4 regions of the Exiguobacterium sp. s194 genome follow, and region 3 is predicted to be linked to each of the others. Evidence: riboswitches for the same ligand, from Rfam matches in the RefSeq annotation. Region 3 holds a riboswitch; each other region holds the start of a gene.
What was found. Region 3 has a riboswitch for S-adenosylmethionine ahead of metK (methionine adenosyltransferase). Riboswitches for the same ligand answer to the same signal wherever they lie in the genome.

Region 1 (4,427 bases), on a different contig from region 3:
CGCTCGTCGACACGTTGATTTTACGCGGTGCGATGGCGAGTCCGCGTTCGTCTTTGACGACACGGAGGAAATCGACCAAGTTATCGAAGTTATCGAACGGTTCCCCGATTCCCATGACGACGATATGACTGACGCGGGCACCTTCCCCGACCTCGTCCAAATAATGTTGCACGGTCATGATCTGTTCGACGACTTCGCCGGCCGTCAAATCGCGCGTCTTCTTCAAGAGACCGCTCGCACAGAAGCTACAGCCGATGTTGCAGCCGACTTGCGTCGTCACACAGACCGAACGTCCGTATTTGTGACGCATGAGCACCGTCTCGATATAGTGTCCGTCATGCAGTTTAAGTAAAAATTTGACCGTCCCGTCGCCCGCTTCTTGTTTGACGAACAGGTCTTGCGTCGAGATGACGTATTCGGCGGCGAGCGCCTCACGTACCTCGGCCCGTACCGAGATGTCCTCGATGTGCTTGACTCGGTCGATATAGAGCGAGTCCCAGATTTGTCTAGCGTGGAAGGCGCTGTATCCCCAAGAGACGCACGCTTCCGTCAGCTGATCGAATGTCAGCCCGTATATAGATGGTTTCATTGCTATCTGTCCTTTCTTCAATCCACATACGTACCATTGTAGCGGACGTGGACGACCGGTGCAACGTTCTTATAACGGTGGGACGGGACGTGTCACGTGACGCTCGAACGCATAGGCGAGACGAATCAAGTCGCGTTCGGCATAGCTCGTCCCGGTGAATGATAGACCGAACGGGGCCCCGCTCGCCTTCAAGCGATACGGGATCGTGACGGTCGGATGGCCGGCTTTCGCCGCCATGTCATAATTGTGGTCATGCGGCAAGACGAGCGCATGAAGTTCCTGCTCGGCCAACAATCGGTCGATGCCGTCCGTCTTGGCGTGATAGACGTCGTCGAGGCGGCGCATCAAATAGGCGTCCTCAATCAAGCGACCCGATTGTTCGTTCGCTTTCTCGAACGTCTTCTGTCCGTGCGGAATCGTCTCCGGATGACTGTTGTTCCAATTAATCAAATCCGACAACGTCTCATACGGGAGCTTCGTCGAGGCGAGATACGCCTCGATTCCGAGCTTGAACTCATGATACAGGATATCCCCTTGGTCGAGCCCTGCTTTCGACGGCAGTTCGACGGTGACGACCTCGATGCCGCTCTGTTTCAGCAATGCGATTGCTTCGTCGTAGAGCACCTGCTCTTCTTCCGACAAATCGGTCTTGACGACGCCGACACGCATCCCGACTGCTTGCCGCTCATCGAGACAAGTCCGGTAAGGCGGACCGGCCGGAAGATGCGCCGTCGCTGGGTCAGCGGGATCTTCCCCGACCATCGCCTCAAGGGCGAGCACCGCATCCCGGAGTGTCCGTGCCATCGGGCCGGCCGTGTCTTGCGACCGGGAGATCGGGATGATGCCGCTGCGGCTAATCAACCCGACGGTCGGTTTGATACCAACGATTCCGTTATGGACGCTCGGGTGGATAATCGAGCCGCTCGTCTCGCTGCCGACGGCGAGCAACGTCAAGTTGGCCGCGACCGCTGACGCCGAACCTGAACTCGACCCTCCGACATCGAGCTTGTCCCCATATGGATTGAGCGTCTGGCCACCGACCCCACTCCAGCCGTTCGGCATGCCCTCGGTCAAAAAGTTGGCCCATTCGGACAAGTTCGCTTTCCCGAGGATGATGGCCCCGCTCGCGCGCAGGCTTTGGACGAGATGGGCGTCCCGGCCGGCGAAGTGATGCGCGAGGGCGACGGCCCCGGCCGTCGTCTTCATCAATCCGGCCGTCTCGACATTGTCTTTAATCAACACCGGGATGCCGAGCAACGGCAAGCGGTCACCTCGTCGAAACGCCCGGTCGGCCGCCTCGGCCTCGAACAAGGCGTCCGGGTTCACTTGAATGACCGCTCTCAGCTTATCGTTCAACTGGGCGATTCGAGTCAAATAATAGGCCGTCACGTCACGCGCCGTGAACGTTCCTTCTTTATATCCGCGATGGGCGGTCTCGATATCGAGTTCGAAACATGTGTTTGGTTCAGTCATATAGATTCCTCCTTTGGTCACTCGATGGTATTCGCTATCGCCACATGATTTCCTGTTTTCGTTCGCCAACGAATATGTAACTTGGTACACTGAAAGAAAAGGGAGGTTACTATGAACCGTTCGTACGTTCTCGTCTTATTGTCCGTCTTTGCCTTGTTCTTCTTACAGCTATATGCCGGGGACGCTCCGTATACGCTACCGCTCTCCATCGTCCTCGTCATCTTGATTCTCGGCGCCACCTTGGTCCAACTTCGACGCAAACCAAACCGTTGACGCCGCTTCAAATCTGATGGTATGATGCTCTCACCAACTACATATCGATATCTCGAGTGAACGAGAGACCTGGCTCTATGACTTCACAGCAACCTGCTTCGGCAAGGTGCTACTTCCAGCAAGGCAGTTTGCCTTGGCCGATATGACAGAGCGCTCATGTCGATGACATGGGCGCTTTTTTTTGGAAATGAACATGAGGGGGACTTATTAATGGAAAAAGCAACATTCGCAGGCGGCTGTTTTTGGTGCATGGTGACGCCGTTCGAGGAACAACCTGGCATCGAGTCAATCGTATCCGGTTATACGGGAGGTCACGTCAATGACCCGACGTATGAACAAGTGAAGACAGGGACGACGGGACACTATGAGGTCGTCGAGATCACGTTCGACCCGACGCTGTTCGCTTATGAACGACTGCTCGAACTATATTGGATTCAGACCGACCCGACCGATGACGGCGGCCAGTTCCAAGACCGCGGCAGCCAATATGCGCCGGCCATCTTCTATCATACGGAAGACCAACGCGTGAAAGCAGAACAGAGTCGCGACGCGCTCGCGGCGAGCGGACGCTTCAAACAGCCGATTGTCACGAAGATTCTACCGGCCGACACGTTCTATCCGGCCGAGGAATATCATCAAGACTTCCATAAAAAAAATCCGGCCCACTATAAAGAGGACCGGAAGAAATCTGGGCGCGACGCATTCATCGAGCAAGCCTGGTAAACAAAAGACGGGTCGTCTGACCCGTCTTTTTAGCTCTTGGCAATCCCGAGCATGAATCCGGCCACGACGATGAGCCCGATTCCCATAAAGACGAAGACCCGTTCTTTCGTCGTCTTCTCTTCTTTCAATAGATAAATCCCGCCGAGCGTCGCCACGACGACGTTCAATTGGGACAAGGCGAATGACGTCGCGATGCCGACCTCACCGCTTGACACGAACAGCCCGAAGTTCCCGATCCCCCAAGCGAGACCGGCCAAAATGTTTTTGAACGTCTTCGGGTCGAACTTCTTCACATCTTTCTCACGCAGGCTGAACAAGAGCGCCGCGACGAACATCCCGACCGACTGCGGCAAGATGGCCGTGATGCCGTCGACCTCGAAATAGTTCGTCAAGACGGCATACGTCACATAACCGATACTCGACACGAGCAGGACGAGCAAACCTTTCTTCAAGGCGCCGCTGCTATCGCCATCTTTTTGTTGTTGGTATGACGTCAGTGCCGCCCCGATGATAATCAACACGAGCGCAGAAAAGCCGAGCCACAACTCGGTCGTCGTCTTCCAATCGCCGAGCACGATGACCCCGAACAACGACGTCCCGACGAGTTGCATCCCGGTGCTGATCGGCATCGCTTTCGATACACTTAAAATTTGGAACGACTGGAACTGTAAATATTGCCCGAGTGCCCAGAACACACCAGATATGAAGCCGGTCACGATTGCGAGCGTCGTGAACTCCGGATTGAAGACGAGTGCGATGATGACCGCCATCACCATCGCCCCAATCGTCGTCCCGATTAACTGTTGAATCGGCTTGCCGCCGACTTTCGAGACGATGAGTGGGATACTCCCCCACATCAAGGCAGGTAAGAGTGCGAGTAAAATCATTTCCATAGATAACACCTGCTTTCGTAGAATAACATTACCCATGATTTTCCCACGTTTACGCCCGATTAAACTTTGTTCAAAAAAATTTAAAAATACCCATTGCCAAATGTTTTACTAGGATGATATAATAATTTTCGAACGGGGCATTAGCTCAGCTGGGAGAGCGCCACGCTGGCAGCGTGGAGGTCAGCGGTTCGAGCCCGCTATGCTCCATTATGGAAGTCACCACTCATTTGAGGGGTGACTTTTTTGCGTCTCCGCCCGGTTTAAGTCACCTGGTAGCGGGTAATGATTGTAAGACATCATTATTCTAAGGGGGACTTACTATGGATCGTGCCTCTGTCGAAGAGACCATTTTAGCCGTCATCGACTGTATGCGGGCAAGCAATCACTGTTTCTCAAAATGTTTACAAGAAGAGGATTTATTGATGGTCGCCGAGTGTATCCGGCTGACGAAAGAATGTTCGGAAGTGTGTGCGCTC
Region 2 (4,427 bases), on a different contig from region 3:
ATGCCTTCTTGAGTCGGGCCGCCAAGCGGTTGCCGAACGATTGAATCGATTGGACGAGCAAGATCAAGACGAAGATGGTCACATACATGACCTCCGGCTCGAATCGGAGATGCCCGTACTGATAGGCGATATCACCGAGTCCACCTGCCCCGACGAGTCCGGCCATCGCGGTCGCCCCAATCAAACCGATCGTCGCGATCGTCAAACCGAGCACGATTGAGGAGCGGGCCTCCCGAATCAACACGTACCAGATGATTTTCCGGGTCGAGATGCCCATCGCCTCATACGCCTCGACGACGCCGCGGTCGACCTCGAGCAGTGCCGACTCCATGAGCCGTGCGATATATGGCGCCGTGAACACGATGAGCGGCAATAGCACACCTTGGACGCCGATCGTCGTTCCCATGATGAAGCGGGTGAACGGGAGGATGAAGAACAAGAGAATGATGAATGGGATCGAACGGACGACGTTGATGACGCTCGACAAGATCCCGTAGAAATAACGGTTGGCGAGCCGGCCGTTCGGTCGCGTCAAGACGAGGAGCGTCCCGAGCGGCAGTCCGATCAACGTCGAGATGACGAGCGCGATGCCGGTCATCGTGAGCGTCTGGATCGTCCCCGTCCAAATCAAGTCACCCCAATTTTCCCAAAACTGAAGCATGGTTCGTCACCTCCTTCACTTTCACACCGCTCGCCTCTAAGAAACGGACGGCTTGGTCGGTCTGGCCCTCATCGCCGTCCAAATGGACGAGCAGATTGCCGACGAGACCGCCTTTCAACTTTTTGATACCGCCCCCGATGATGTTCGGCAGCAAACCGAACCGTTTCGTCAACTGGGCGAGCACGGCCTGTTCACTTTGATGGCCGATGAACGACAAGTTGACGAGCGTCCCGTGCGTGCTCAATTCGTCGACGACCTCTTTCGGGACATCGAGGTTCGTTTTCAAGAACTTGCGCGTCGTCGCATGCTGTGGGTCCGAGAACACCTCGAGCACGTCGCCTTCTTCGATGATCCGGCCGGCCTCGATGACGGCGACCCGGTCGCAGATGCGCTCGATGACTTCCATCTCGTGGGTGATCAAGAAAATCGTCAGCCCGAGCTCGCGGTTGATGTCGAGCAACAGGTCGAGAATCGACTCGGTCGTCTCTGGGTCGAGCGCGCTCGTCGCCTCGTCGCTGAGCAGGATGTCCGGCTCGTGCGCGAGGGCACGGGCGATGGCGACACGTTGCTTCTGTCCACCCGACAGTTGCTCCGGATAATGGCTCCGATGGTCGGTCAATCCGACAATATCGAGATATTTGTCGACGCGTTCACGGATTGTGCGCTTATCGAGCCCTTCGAGACGGAGCGGGATGGCGACGTTCTCTTCGACGGTCGCCGTCTTGAGCAGGTTGTAATGTTGGAAGATCATCCCGATGCGATGGCGCAACTTCGAGAGCCCGCGCTTGTCGAGCTTCGTGATGTCCTGTCCCTCGATCTCGACTTGACCCGACGTCGGGCGTTCGAGCAGATTGATCATGCGGATGAGCGTGCTCTTGCCGGCACCGCTTCGGCCGATGATGCCGAAAATCTCGCCTTTCTCGATTGTGAGCGAGACGTCGTCGAGTGCGGTGACGGCACCTTTGTTCACGGTGAACGTCTTGGTGATGTTTCGAAGTGCGATCATAGGCCCTCCTTAAAACGCCGGGACGATTGAGCCGTCGAACGTCTCTTCGATGAACGTCCGGACCTCGTCCGAATGGTAGTACGATTTGAGCGTCTCGACGACTTCATCATCCTTGTTGTCGGTGCGGACGACGACGTAGTTCGGATACGGGTTGTCGACCGTGTCCTCGTGGAACAACGCGTCCTCGTTGATGGACAGGCCGGCACCCATCGCAAAGTTCGTGTTGATGGCCGCGAGAGCGACTTCCGGGAGCTGGGTCGGGAGCTGTGACGCCTCGAGCTCGATGAATTCAAGGTTGAGCGGGTTCTCGGCGATGTCGCGTTTCGTCGCCTTGTCCGTCAAACCTTCTTTTAGCGTGATGAGACCCGCTGTCTCATAGAGACGGAGCGCCCGCAATTCGTTCGCCGGGTCGTTAGGGACGGCGACCTTGTCCCCTTCTTTCAAATCTTCGATGTCGGTCAACTTCTCTGAGTAGAGACCCATCGGGAAAGCGACGGTCTTGAACACGTCGTCGATTTTATAGCCTTTATCGGACTTTTGCAGTTCTAGGAATGAGAGCGTCTGATAACTGTTCACGTCGAGGCTACCCTCGGCGAGCGCCGTGTTCGGCGTATTATAGTCGTTGAACACTTTGATATCGAGTTCGAGGCCGTCTTCGGCCGCGAGTTCTTTCACTTTCTCGGCGATCTGTTGGTGCGGCCCGCCCGTGACGCCAATCGTGAGCGACTCCGTGCTGAGCGCTTCGCTCGCGTCCGATTGTCCGCATGCTGAGAGCGCGATGGCGGCGAGTAGTGATGTTCCTGCAAGTACTGTTTTCTGTTTGATGTTCATTTGTTTTCCTCCTCCAAAATGAAAGCCCGCTACTCATTCAGAGTGGCGGGCACGACAAGTCAAAGTCGGACACGCTCATCTCCCAGACGATTTCGTCTGTTGGAATTAGCACCATGATCATTACGATCTGGTTGCCGGGTTTCACAGGGCCAGTCCCTCCACCACTCTTGATAAGCAATCGGTCTATTAAGTTGTTATCATCTTACTTTTAATTCTTTTAATTGTAAATAGATAATTGTAAATTTTCAAAAACTATTTTCAAAAAGTCTTTATCGAGCGGTTCCGGCAACTGTTGCAGCTCGGTCTCCGTCATGACGGAGTCGACCAGTACCGGGATGTCGCTCGACTCGACCCCGAGCGTCTCGAGCGTCGTCGGGGCACCGAACCGTTTCAACCAAGCCTCCAAATAAGGGGCATCGGCCGAGCGCCGCAACCGCTCTTGGACGATCAGGCCGAAGCCGACCTTGTCTCCGTGCAAGAATGAGTGGGTCGACTCGAAGCGGCTGAGCGCATTATGGACCGCATGGCCCACGGCGACGCGTGTCCCGGCGTCACCAAATCCACCGACGGCGCCGCCGATGGCGAGCACGTGATCGACCGCGAAGCGGACGTCGTCACTATACGACTCAAAAGCGTGCTCGCTCAATTCAAGTTCGACGAGACGCCCGCACTGCTCGGCCAAGACGAGTCCGGTGTTGACGCCGGCGTCAGCTGAGCTGTCACCACTCAAATAACGGGCCTCGTAAAACTTCGCGACCGTGTCGATGACACCTGCCCGAAAGTATTCATATGGTGAGCGCGAGATGACCCGTGAGTCAACGATGACCCGTTCGATGACGACGCGGAACATGTCGTAGCGGTCGTAGCTCCCGTCCTCCTGATAGACGACGCTGAGCGGTGTGAACGCCGCACAGTTCGAGGCGAGCGTTGGGACGACGATGAGCGGGACGTTCCGTTGATAGGCGACGAGTTTGGCCGTATCGACGAGCTTGCCGCCTCCGACGGCGATTAACACGTCGGCGTCAAACGGTTTGAGCCGTTCGACTTCCGAGTCCGTGCACTCCCCGCTGAACCTTGTTGCCGGATAGTCCGCGATGGCCGGAAAGATGGCTCGGACGACGTCATACCCGTTCTGACCGTGCAGGACGTGGGCACGGCGGCCGTCGACTAAGTCATCAAGACGGTCGAGCGCGTCATCGGCGTGGTCATATTCAAGGACGGCCTGACGAATCATGCCCGCACCTCCTCATAGGCGGCAAACAACCGCTCGATTCGTTCGACGGCCTCGTCAATCTTCGGTTCCGGTGAGACGAGACCGAAGCGGACGTATCCGTTCCCTTCCGAACCGAAGAAATAGCCCGGGGTGACGGCGACACCAGCTTCATGCAGCAGTTTCCGCGAGAACGACTTGGCATCACCCTCAGGCACTTTCGCCCAGACGAAGAACGAGCCTTCCGGCGGTTCGACGGCCCAGCCGGCTCGGTTCAACCCGTCGATCAGGCGATCACGCCGTGCCTCGTACAGTCGTGCCAAGTCATCGCGAATGGTACGGGGCGCCTCGAGCGCAGCGACAGCCGCCGCCTGGATGGCCGAGAACACGCTGACGTGGACGTGGTCCTGATACGTGTTGATCGCCTCGATGATGTCCGCGTTCCCGACAGCAAAGGCGACGCGCCAACCGGACATGTTGAACGCTTTCGACATCGTATATACCTCGATGCCGACTTCTTTCGCCCCTTCCGCCTGCAGAAAGCTAGGCGGGACATGGCCATCGAATCCGATGCTGCCGTATGCGAAATCGTGGACGACCATCAAGTCCCGCTCCCGGGCGAAACGGACGGTATCGTCAAAGAAAGCGGGTGAGGCGACGGCTCCGGTCGGATTGCTCGGGTAGTTCAAATACATGAGTCTTGCCTCTTGCGTATCGAG
Region 3 (4,427 bases):
ACTGATGTTTGGTTGAAAATCCGTCTAGGGTCTTAGCGCGGGTCGTACCGTAAATGAATCAGCTCCATCGGTTGATCGTACACTTCCTCTTGGATGCGATTCAGTTCGATGAACGCCTCATGACTCAAAAAAGCGATGGCTTGCTCGTTCGAGCTTTCGACGTACAGCTCGATCGGTTGGACTTTCCGTTCCCGTAGATGCGACAACAGTGCCGTCCCTAGGCCTTGGCGGTGATGAGCCGGATGAAGATAGAGACGGAGTACTTCCCATGTGTCCCCGCGGTCGATGGCGTGATAGAAGCCGATGACGTCGCCTTCGGCCTCACCGACAATGAACAACTGCTCTTTCGCTTCCTCGCTTGAACTGATGGCGCGGACGATCTCTTCTTGTTGATAGGCGCGTTCCATTACTTTCGAACGAACCTCGTCTCGTTCACTGACCGTCGCGAGCGCAATGTCGCGGATGGTGGCGGCATCTTCTGGCACGGCTTCTCGAATCTTCATAACGGCATCCCCCTTTTGGCCAATCTAGTAGTAACATTCCCCATCGGCAAAAAAATATCCTGCCCGTTCATTACTTTTTGATGTCGAAATGAAGGAAGACGTTATTTTCCATTTTGTGTCGGGTATAAGAGTATCAATGCCAACTTACAAAAAGGAGTGTTACCATGGAACCGAAACTACAACACGATCCACAAGTCGAGCAAGCCAATCATCCGAACCGTCAGTTTGAACAAACGAACACAGGAGGTCCAAAAATCACAGTCGTGACCGGGATGCTCCTCGGCGCCCTCGTCGGCGGCCTACTCGCCTTACTTAGCACGTCAAACCGTGAGAACACGAAACAATCGTTCTCGAGCGCGAAGTCATCGGTCGGCGGTCTCGTCGATACGGTCAAACAAGACCCGGCCGGAACGGCGTCACAAGTCATCGGTCAAGTGAAAGCAGCGAGCGAGGTCATTCAAGACGTCGCGACCGACGTGCAAAACGTCTATGAAAAAGTCGCCGGTGAAGTCGACACGGTCAAACAAGACGTGAACAAAGTCGTCGGGACGGCGCAAGAAGCGAAATCGGATTTACAATCGATCGGCGAGAAAGTCGTCGAAGCGAAAGATACGGCACTTGGCAAAGAGAACTCAACAACTGAAGACAAGCCGCAAGCCTAAAAAAAACGACCTTTCGAGTGAAAGGTCGTTTTTCTATGCTTATGCGAAACGTTTCGCGCCTTCTTCGAGCACTGCCGCTTTGTCCGTTTGCTCCCATGGGAGTTCAACGTCTGTACGACCAAAGTGGCCGTAAGCTGCTGTCTGCTTGTAGATTGGGCGACGAAGGTCGAGCATCTTGATGATGCCGGCCGGACGGAGGTCGAAGTTCTCACGAATGAGTTCGACGAGCTCAGTCTCGCTCAATTTGCCTGTGCCGAACGTATCAACCGCGATCGATACCGGGTGAGCAACACCGATTGCGTAAGCAAGTTGAACTTCTGCTTTGTCAGCAAGTCCCGCTGCAACGAGGTTTTTCGCCACGTAACGAGCTGCATACGCTGCTGAACGGTCAACTTTGGTAGGATCTTTACCTGAGAACGCGCCGCCGCCGTGACGAGCGTATCCACCGTACGTATCGACGATGATTTTGCGTCCTGTGAGGCCTGCATCCCCTTGTGGTCCACCGATTACGAAGCGGCCAGTCGGGTTGATGAAGTATTTCGTGTCCGCGTCGATGAGTTCAGCCGGGATGACTGCATCGATGACGTGCTCTTTCAAATCAGCTTGGATTTGCTCGAGCGTGATGTCTTCCGCGTGTTGTGTCGAGATGACGATTGTGTCGATGCGAACTGGGTTGTTCGCTTCGTCGTATTCGACTGTCACTTGTGTCTTACCGTCTGGGCGAAGGTAAGCGAGCGTGCCGTTCTTACGAACTTCTGCCAAACGACGTGACAATTTGTGAGCGAGTGAAATCGGGAGCGGCATGAGTTCCGGCGTCTCTTTTGTTGCGTAACCGAACATGAGACCTTGGTCACCAGCACCGATCGCATCGATTTCTTCTTCAGTCATTTGTCCTTCACGAGCTTCGAGCGCTTGGTCAACACCTTGCGCGATGTCTACCGATTGCTCATCGATCGATGTGAGGACAGCACAAGTCTCTGCATCGAAACCATATTTCGCACGTGTGTAGCCGATCTCACGAACAGTTTCACGAACAACTTTCGGGATATCCACGTAAGTTGATGTTGTGATTTCACCTGCTACGAGCACGAGACCTGTTGTGACAGACGTCTCAGCCGCAACGCGGGCGTTTGGATCTTCAGCTAAAATTGCATCCAAAATCGCATCTGAGATTTGGTCACAAATTTTATCCGGATGTCCTTCCGTGACGGACTCCGAAGTGAAAAGTCGACGGTTCAAGTTTGCCATTTCGAAAAACCTCCTATAATAAAGGGTGATGTGTGGACGGTACTCGTTCCCCTTACGCGTTGCTTTGGGACGGTAATGAAAAAAACCTCTCGCCATGTTCAAATGGGAAAGGTTGAATCGTTCTTCCTTACCCTCTTATCGTTCGAAGCTTACGCTTCGCTTCAGGATAGCACCTTTTCCGAATAACAATGAAAAATCGGACGGTTGCTGGGCTTCGTAGGGCCTTGTTCCCTCCACCGCTCAGAATAAGAGTATCCGTTACGAAGACCATCATATAAATGACACCCCGTTCTGTCAAGCGTATCGACCGAATTCGTCAAACTTTTCACAAACGGTCAAATAGTTATGTTTGTGAAATATCAAACATTTTTTTGTCCGTTTTGGTTTTTGTACTATGACCTGGTACAGAATATGTTAGAATGACAATGTAAGAAAGCGCTTACTTTAAAGGGTAAAAAATGCTTGTTTTTGATTAGTATGTCACATATAATAAAAACGTCATACTGATTAAACGCGGAAGTATGCGGATTTCATCCACATCTATTTAGGGGAAAGGTGGGATTCAGGATGGCGACAACGCTCCTGAAAATCGAAGAATTAATTAAAGGTGCCGACATGATGCGGAACTTGACGGTTCCAGAACTGGTGGAAGAAGCCATTCGCAACGGTGAAGGCGTACTGACGAAAGACGGGGCTTTATCGGTCAGTACCGGGAAATTCACAGGACGGTCACCGAAAGACAAATTCGTCGTGCAAGATGAAGTCAGCAATCATTTAGTAGACTGGGGTCCAGTCAACCAACCGATCGCGGAAGAGAAGTTCACCGCGCTACTCGACAAAGTGTTGACGCACCTCGAAACGAAAGACAAGCTCTATTATCTCGAGGCTTCTGCGGGGGCAGACGAGCACTATACGCTCCCGGTCCGTGCCATCACGGAATACGCGTGGCACAATTTGTTCGCCAAACAGTTGTTCTTGCGTGAATGGCCGACGAAAGGTGCCTTCGAGCCCTTCACGGTCATCTATGCACCGAGTTATAAGGCCGATCCATTCATCGACGGGACGAACTCCGAAACGTTCATTCTCGTCTCATTCGCCAAGCGGACCATTCTGATCGGGGGAACAGAATACGGCGGTGAGATTAAAAAATCGATTTTCTCGGTCATGAACTTCTTGTTGCCGGAACAACATGTGTTATCGATGCACTGCTCGGCGAACGTATCGGACGCCGGCGAGACGGCCCTTTTCTTCGGTCTATCGGGAACTGGGAAGACGACACTGTCGGCCGACCCGGAACGCCATTTGATTGGGGATGACGAGCACGGTTGGTCACCCGACGGCGTCTTCAATATCGAGGGCGGTTGCTACGCGAAGACGATCAATTTGTCGCGCGAGAACGAGCCGGAAATCTACGATGCCATCCGTTTCGGCTCATTGATTGAGAACGTCGTCTTAGACGAGAACCGGGCACCGGATTATAAGAATATCTCGCTCACCGAGAACACACGGGCCGCCTATCCGATTCAATTCATCGATAACGCGATGCTTCCGTCACGGGCCGGTCATCCGAACACGATCGTCTTCTTGACGGCCGATGCATACGGGGTATTGCCTCCAATCAGCAAATTGACGAAAGAGCAGGCGATGTACCACTTCTTGTCAGGGTATACGTCAAAACTCGCCGGCACGGAGCGCGGCGTCACTGAACCACAGGCGACGTTCTCGACCTGCTTCGGGTCACCGTTCTTGCCGCTCGCACCGGAGCGCTATGCGGACATGCTCGGTACGCTGATTGAGAAGCACGACGTCGACGTCTATCTCGTCAACACGGGTTGGACCGGCGGCGCGTACGGAGAAGGATCACGGATGAAGCTCGCCTATACACGGGCGATGGTGAACGCGGCGGTCAACGGCAAATTGCGTGACGTCGAGACGACGCGCCACGACATTTTCAATGTCGAGATTCCACGCCACATTGACGGCGTGCCAGGCGACGTGCTCAATCCGCGGGACA
Region 4 (4,427 bases), on a different contig from region 3:
TTCAGTTTGATCGACGTAACGCTCTTCGGTTTGTTGGAAATAGACAGTTGCCATGGTTGGTTCCTCCTTATGAATGGACGCCTAGGGCGCGTAGTTTTAATGTATAGCTGAACAAAAATTCGTAAGCCTCTAAATAGCGTTTGGCCGCGTCCGGGGTCTCGCCCCAGACGGTGATACCATGATTGCGGATGAGAACGGCACCGGCGCTTGCGTGGATGTGAGGGGCGAAGGCGGCCGCGAGCGTCGGGATGTCCGCATGGTTTTCGATGATTGGCACGCGAACGACCGCGTCCTCGTCCCAGTAGCCGAGCGCCTTGATGATCTCTTGGCCGGTGAAGACGACTTCGCCGGTGGCAGCATGGAGCTCGGAGATGACGTTATTGTCGACCGTATGGACATGGAGCGAACACGTCGCGTCCGTCCGATTGAACACTTCAACGTGGAGCAGCGTCTCGGCGGATGGTTTTCCTGTCTGTTCGCCGATCAAGCGTCCGGCCGCATCGACGTGAACAAAGTCTTCCGGTGTTCGTTTTCGTTTATCGCGTCCGCTCGCCGTGACGAGAAATTCGAGCGGATCGTCGGAAACGCGAATCGCCAAATTCCCACTCGTTCCGGGGAACCAGTCGCGGGCGGCGAGTTCGTCTTTAATGTCGGCGAGTTCAAGCCAACGTGTCGCAAGGCTCATACGACCACCTCCTTCAAGTGATGGGTGATGTCGTCAAACGTCTCGAACGGTGCGTAACGGATGCCTGCCGCTTCGCAGAGCGTGATGAGTTGACCTCGTGCGTAGACGAAGTCGGCACGCTTCGCGACCTCGAAGTCGGTCACTGAGTCGCCGATGACGATCAAGCGGTCGGCGGGATTGACGATGCGACGAGCGAGCGTCGGCTTGCAACAGCCGCAATCGTTCGTACATTGTTCATCGCAAGCGTGTGGCCAAGCGACGGTGACCGTCTCAGCGGAGAAGTCGGCGACGTTGCAGTAGATATGCTCGGGGGCGACATGCCCGTCCAAGACCGGCTGCACGAAGAAGTCCATCCCGCCGCTGACGACGTCAAACTTCCAGCCATGGGCCCGAACTTCTTCTAAAAATGCCGGGAACCCTTGGCGGAGCGTGATGCGCTCCAACAAATAATCACGGTAGGCCGGGGCATCTGCGCTCGGCAATAGTTGAAACAGTTGACCGACACCGGAGCGAATCGAAATCCGTTGCTCGAGGACCGCATCTTTCAACTCGACCCAAGCCGGCGGGGCGAACGCCTTCATCAACGCGATAATATTGTCTTCCGCCGTGATCGTCCCGTCGAAGTCGCAGAGGATATGGACCGTCATCGTGACGCCCACGCCTTCAACGCGGTATCGAGCTCGTCCGTCTGTCCTTCGGTTTGGCCGAGAACGTGAGCGATCGCTTGTCGGAAAGCACGAGCCCCGGCGGCTGCGCCGTCCGGGTGTCCGTGAATGCCACCGCCGGCGTTGATGACGACATCCGTCCCGAAATCACGAATGATATCGGCGACGAGTCCTGGATGAATCCCGGCTGACGGGACCGGTAAAATCGGTTTCGACCAATGCGGTTCGGCGCTCTGGTCACGAATCGTGAACGCCTCGTCACGCGGTGTCGCGAGGGAGCCGTACGGAGACGGGAAGAGCGTTAAATCGGCCCCGGCGAGGCGTGGGAGTTTACCGAGTAAGAGCGAATGACTGATTGATCCGGTCAAGGCGCCGGCAAAGGCCGGATGTGCCAAGATGGGGACGCGTATGTCTGAATCGTTCGCAAGTTCGCGCAGTGCGTCGAGACCGTACGTATAGACGTTGAACAGGAGCGCTGTCGCACCTGCCTCGATAAGACGGAGCGCCTGGTCACGTAGACCGAACACGGGGCCGCTCAGCGTGATGGCGTAGAGGACACGTTTCCCGGTCGCCTCGAAGTGGGCTTGAATGACGTCCGCTCCGATCCGGGCCCGTTCGAGCGATGGGGTGAGCGGGTTGTCGTATAAAATCTCGTCGTCTTTGACGATATCGATGCCTCCGGCGAACTGATCGCGGAGTTGCTGCTCGAGAAACGCGAGGTCACGGCCGATGACACCTTTGAAGATGCTCATGACGAGCGGGCGATCATGAACACCGAGTAACTCGCGAATTCCAGTGACCCCGAACTTGGCGCCTTTGAAATGAGGGGCGAGCGTCTCGGGCAACGTCAAATCGATTAACCGAATCGAATCGTCGAGGGACAGTTTCCCGAACGTCGTCGTCAAGATGGATGAAAAGTCAGGGCTGACATTATGTAACGGGTAGCGGATTGTGAAGCGGCTCGTCGTATCCGTATGTGTGGTCGACACGACCTCACCCCGGTACGCCTGTAACTGCTCTTGCTCTAAGTGAGGCAGCTCCGTCCAAGTACCGACCGTCAGCTCGAGGGCGATTTTGTCGGCGACGGTCGCGACCGCGTCCGTTCGTTTGATTTCATATGTGGCAGTGATACTCATATGGTTCCTCCTTCCAGGCAAACAAAAAATGACCCCATGCCGAGGCAAGAGGTCATCATAAAAAATGAACTCTTATCTCTCAGCTTTCGCTGCAAGAATTAGCACCGTGCCATCTCTGGTCGGTTGCTGCGACATCATCGGGCTCGTCCCTCCGTCTGCTCTTGATAAGAATGTGATTTGAAGTTGTGAAATTTAATTGAATTTTTGCACAGAATCATCACGTCGTCAATTCCTTTTTTTCCAAAAAAAATATTTTGGGAAGTTGTTTCCATATATGCACAAAAAAAGACGGAGTTGCGTCGAGAAAATGACGTTGACAATCGTGACGTCGAGTCCGTAATATTCATCACATAAGTTCACCGAATCGAATAACACACTCTTATCGCGAGTTGGCAGAGGGAATTGGCCCGATGACGCCGCAGCAACCGACCACTAGGCACGGTGCTACATCCACCAGACGAATGTCTGACAGATGAGAGGAACAACCATTTTGGCTGTGCCTCTTTCTCGCGGAGAAAGGGGCTTTTTTTGTGGGCAACGTACAGGAAGGGGAAAACATCATGTCATATCAACCATTTACAGAACAGACCGTCGTCGAGCACGTCCGTCAATTAGGATACTTGCAAGAAGGAATCGCCGAGTGCGAGGAGATCGGGGACGGCAACTTGAATCTCGTGTTTCGGATTCGCCAAGGCGAACAGCGCCTGATCGTCAAACAAGCGCTCCCATACGCCAAAGTCGTCGGTGAGAGCTGGCCGCTCACGCTCGAGCGGGCATGGATTGAACAGTTGGCACTCCGTGAGTTTGCGACTGTCGCGCCTCGGTTCGTCCCGGCTGTCCTTGGCAGCGACCGGACACTCGCTTACACGATTATAGAAGATCTATCTGATTATGAGATTGTCCGCACCGGCTATTTGAACGGGGAGAGCTACCCGGAACTCGCCCGTCATGTCGGTGAATTTTTGGGCGAGACGCTGTTTGCGACGTCGGATTACGCAGCTGGACCGATCGCGAAGAAGCGGATTGAACGTGACTATTACAACCCGGAACTGTGTGACATCACCGAGAAGCTCATCTTCACCGATCCGTTCAAAGACGCGGAGTCGAACAACATCGAGACGGCGCTGCGAGCAGATGTCGAACGCCTTTGGCAAGACCAGGCGCTCAAGATCGAGGTGACGAAATTGAAAGTCGGGTTTGTCACGAAACATGAGGCACTCCTGCATGGAGACTTACATACGGGCAGCATCTTCGCGACTCAACAAGAGACGAAAATCATCGATCCAGAGTTCGCATTTTACGGACCGTTCGGCTTCGACCTCGGCCAAATCATCGCCCATTTGACGCTGTCGACGTTCTATGACCCGCTCAAACGCTTCGAGCGTTTCACGGACGTCTTGACGGTGTGGGAGACGTTCGAGAAGACGTTTCGGGCTAATTTTGAGCGCGCCGTCGAGCCATTCAATACGGATGGTTTCGTCGACGAGTTGTTGCGGACGGTCTTCAGCGACACGATCGGCTACGCCGGTTGCGAACTCATTCGCCGTGCCGTCGGACTGGCCGGTGTCGCCGATCTCGAGACATTGCCGGAAGCGACGCGGCTCGAACGAAAACGTGACGCGCTCGCCCTCGGGACGGCGCTCATTAAAGAACGACACAGCGTCGAATCGATTGACGACTTGGTGACACTCCTGTCGGGGGTGCGCGTATGACGGTCCAAAACATCCGTTTCCATTCACAGACAGACGAACTCATCGTATTGGACCAGACGTTGTTGCCGCATGAAGAGCGTTACGTGACAATCGAGACGCTTGAACAGGCCGAACATGCCATCGAGACGCTCCAAGTCCGCGGCGCACCGGCCATCGCTTACTTCGGGGCGTTCGTCCTCGCCAAAGAAGCGGGACGGTTAGTCGATGACCCGGACTTCACGCGTCGGCT

Region 1: it holds a riboswitch for S-adenosylmethionine, as region 3 does, so the genes downstream of both, msrA (peptide-methionine (S)-S-oxide reductase MsrA) here and metK (methionine adenosyltransferase) in region 3, are expected to answer to the same signal.
Region 2: it holds a riboswitch for S-adenosylmethionine, as region 3 does, so the genes downstream of both, KNP85_RS07880 (MetQ/NlpA family ABC transporter substrate-binding protein) here and metK (methionine adenosyltransferase) in region 3, are expected to answer to the same signal.
Region 4: it holds a riboswitch for S-adenosylmethionine, as region 3 does, so the genes downstream of both, KNP85_RS06985 (2,3-diketo-5-methylthiopentyl-1-phosphate enolase) here and metK (methionine adenosyltransferase) in region 3, are expected to answer to the same signal.

Annotation. Positions count from the first base shown of each region.
Region 1 is NZ_JACSLT010000005.1:113,010-117,436, reverse strand. It holds gene rlmN (dual-specificity RNA methyltransferase RlmN) at 1-589, opposite strand, end outside; gene KNP85_RS07625 (amidase family protein) at 659-2,062, opposite strand; gene KNP85_RS07620 (hypothetical protein) at 2,174-2,335, shown strand; SAM riboswitch class I at 2,380-2,481, shown strand; gene msrA (peptide-methionine (S)-S-oxide reductase MsrA) at 2,546-3,058, shown strand; gene KNP85_RS07610 (GRP family sugar transporter) at 3,088-3,951, opposite strand; tRNA gene KNP85_RS07605 (tRNA-Ala) at 4,086-4,158, shown strand; gene KNP85_RS07600 (four-helix bundle copper-binding protein) at 4,272-4,427, shown strand, end outside.
Region 2 is NZ_JACSLT010000005.1:162,517-166,943, reverse strand. It holds gene KNP85_RS07890 (methionine ABC transporter permease) at 1-661, opposite strand, end outside; gene KNP85_RS07885 (methionine ABC transporter ATP-binding protein) at 633-1,667, opposite strand; gene KNP85_RS07880 (MetQ/NlpA family ABC transporter substrate-binding protein) at 1,677-2,498, opposite strand; SAM riboswitch class I at 2,571-2,675, opposite strand; gene KNP85_RS07875 (iron-containing alcohol dehydrogenase family protein) at 2,716-3,732, opposite strand; gene KNP85_RS07870 (aminotransferase class I/II-fold pyridoxal phosphate-dependent enzyme) at 3,729-4,427, opposite strand, start outside.
Region 3 is NZ_JACSLT010000002.1:366,212-370,638, reverse strand. It holds gene KNP85_RS03775 (GNAT family N-acetyltransferase) at 33-503, opposite strand; gene KNP85_RS03770 (hypothetical protein) at 668-1,165, shown strand; gene metK (methionine adenosyltransferase) at 1,205-2,413, opposite strand; SAM riboswitch class I at 2,546-2,665, opposite strand; gene pckA (phosphoenolpyruvate carboxykinase (ATP)) at 2,981-4,427, shown strand, end outside.
Region 4 is NZ_JACSLT010000004.1:263,381-267,807, reverse strand. It holds gene KNP85_RS07000 (1,2-dihydroxy-3-keto-5-methylthiopentene dioxygenase) at 1-54, opposite strand, end outside; gene KNP85_RS06995 (methylthioribulose 1-phosphate dehydratase) at 68-685, opposite strand; gene KNP85_RS06990 (2-hydroxy-3-keto-5-methylthiopentenyl-1-phosphate phosphatase) at 682-1,332, opposite strand; gene KNP85_RS06985 (2,3-diketo-5-methylthiopentyl-1-phosphate enolase) at 1,329-2,486, opposite strand; SAM riboswitch class I at 2,556-2,657, opposite strand; SAM riboswitch class I at 2,863-2,965, shown strand; gene mtnK (S-methyl-5-thioribose kinase) at 3,047-4,198, shown strand; gene mtnA (S-methyl-5-thioribose-1-phosphate isomerase) at 4,195-4,427, shown strand, end outside.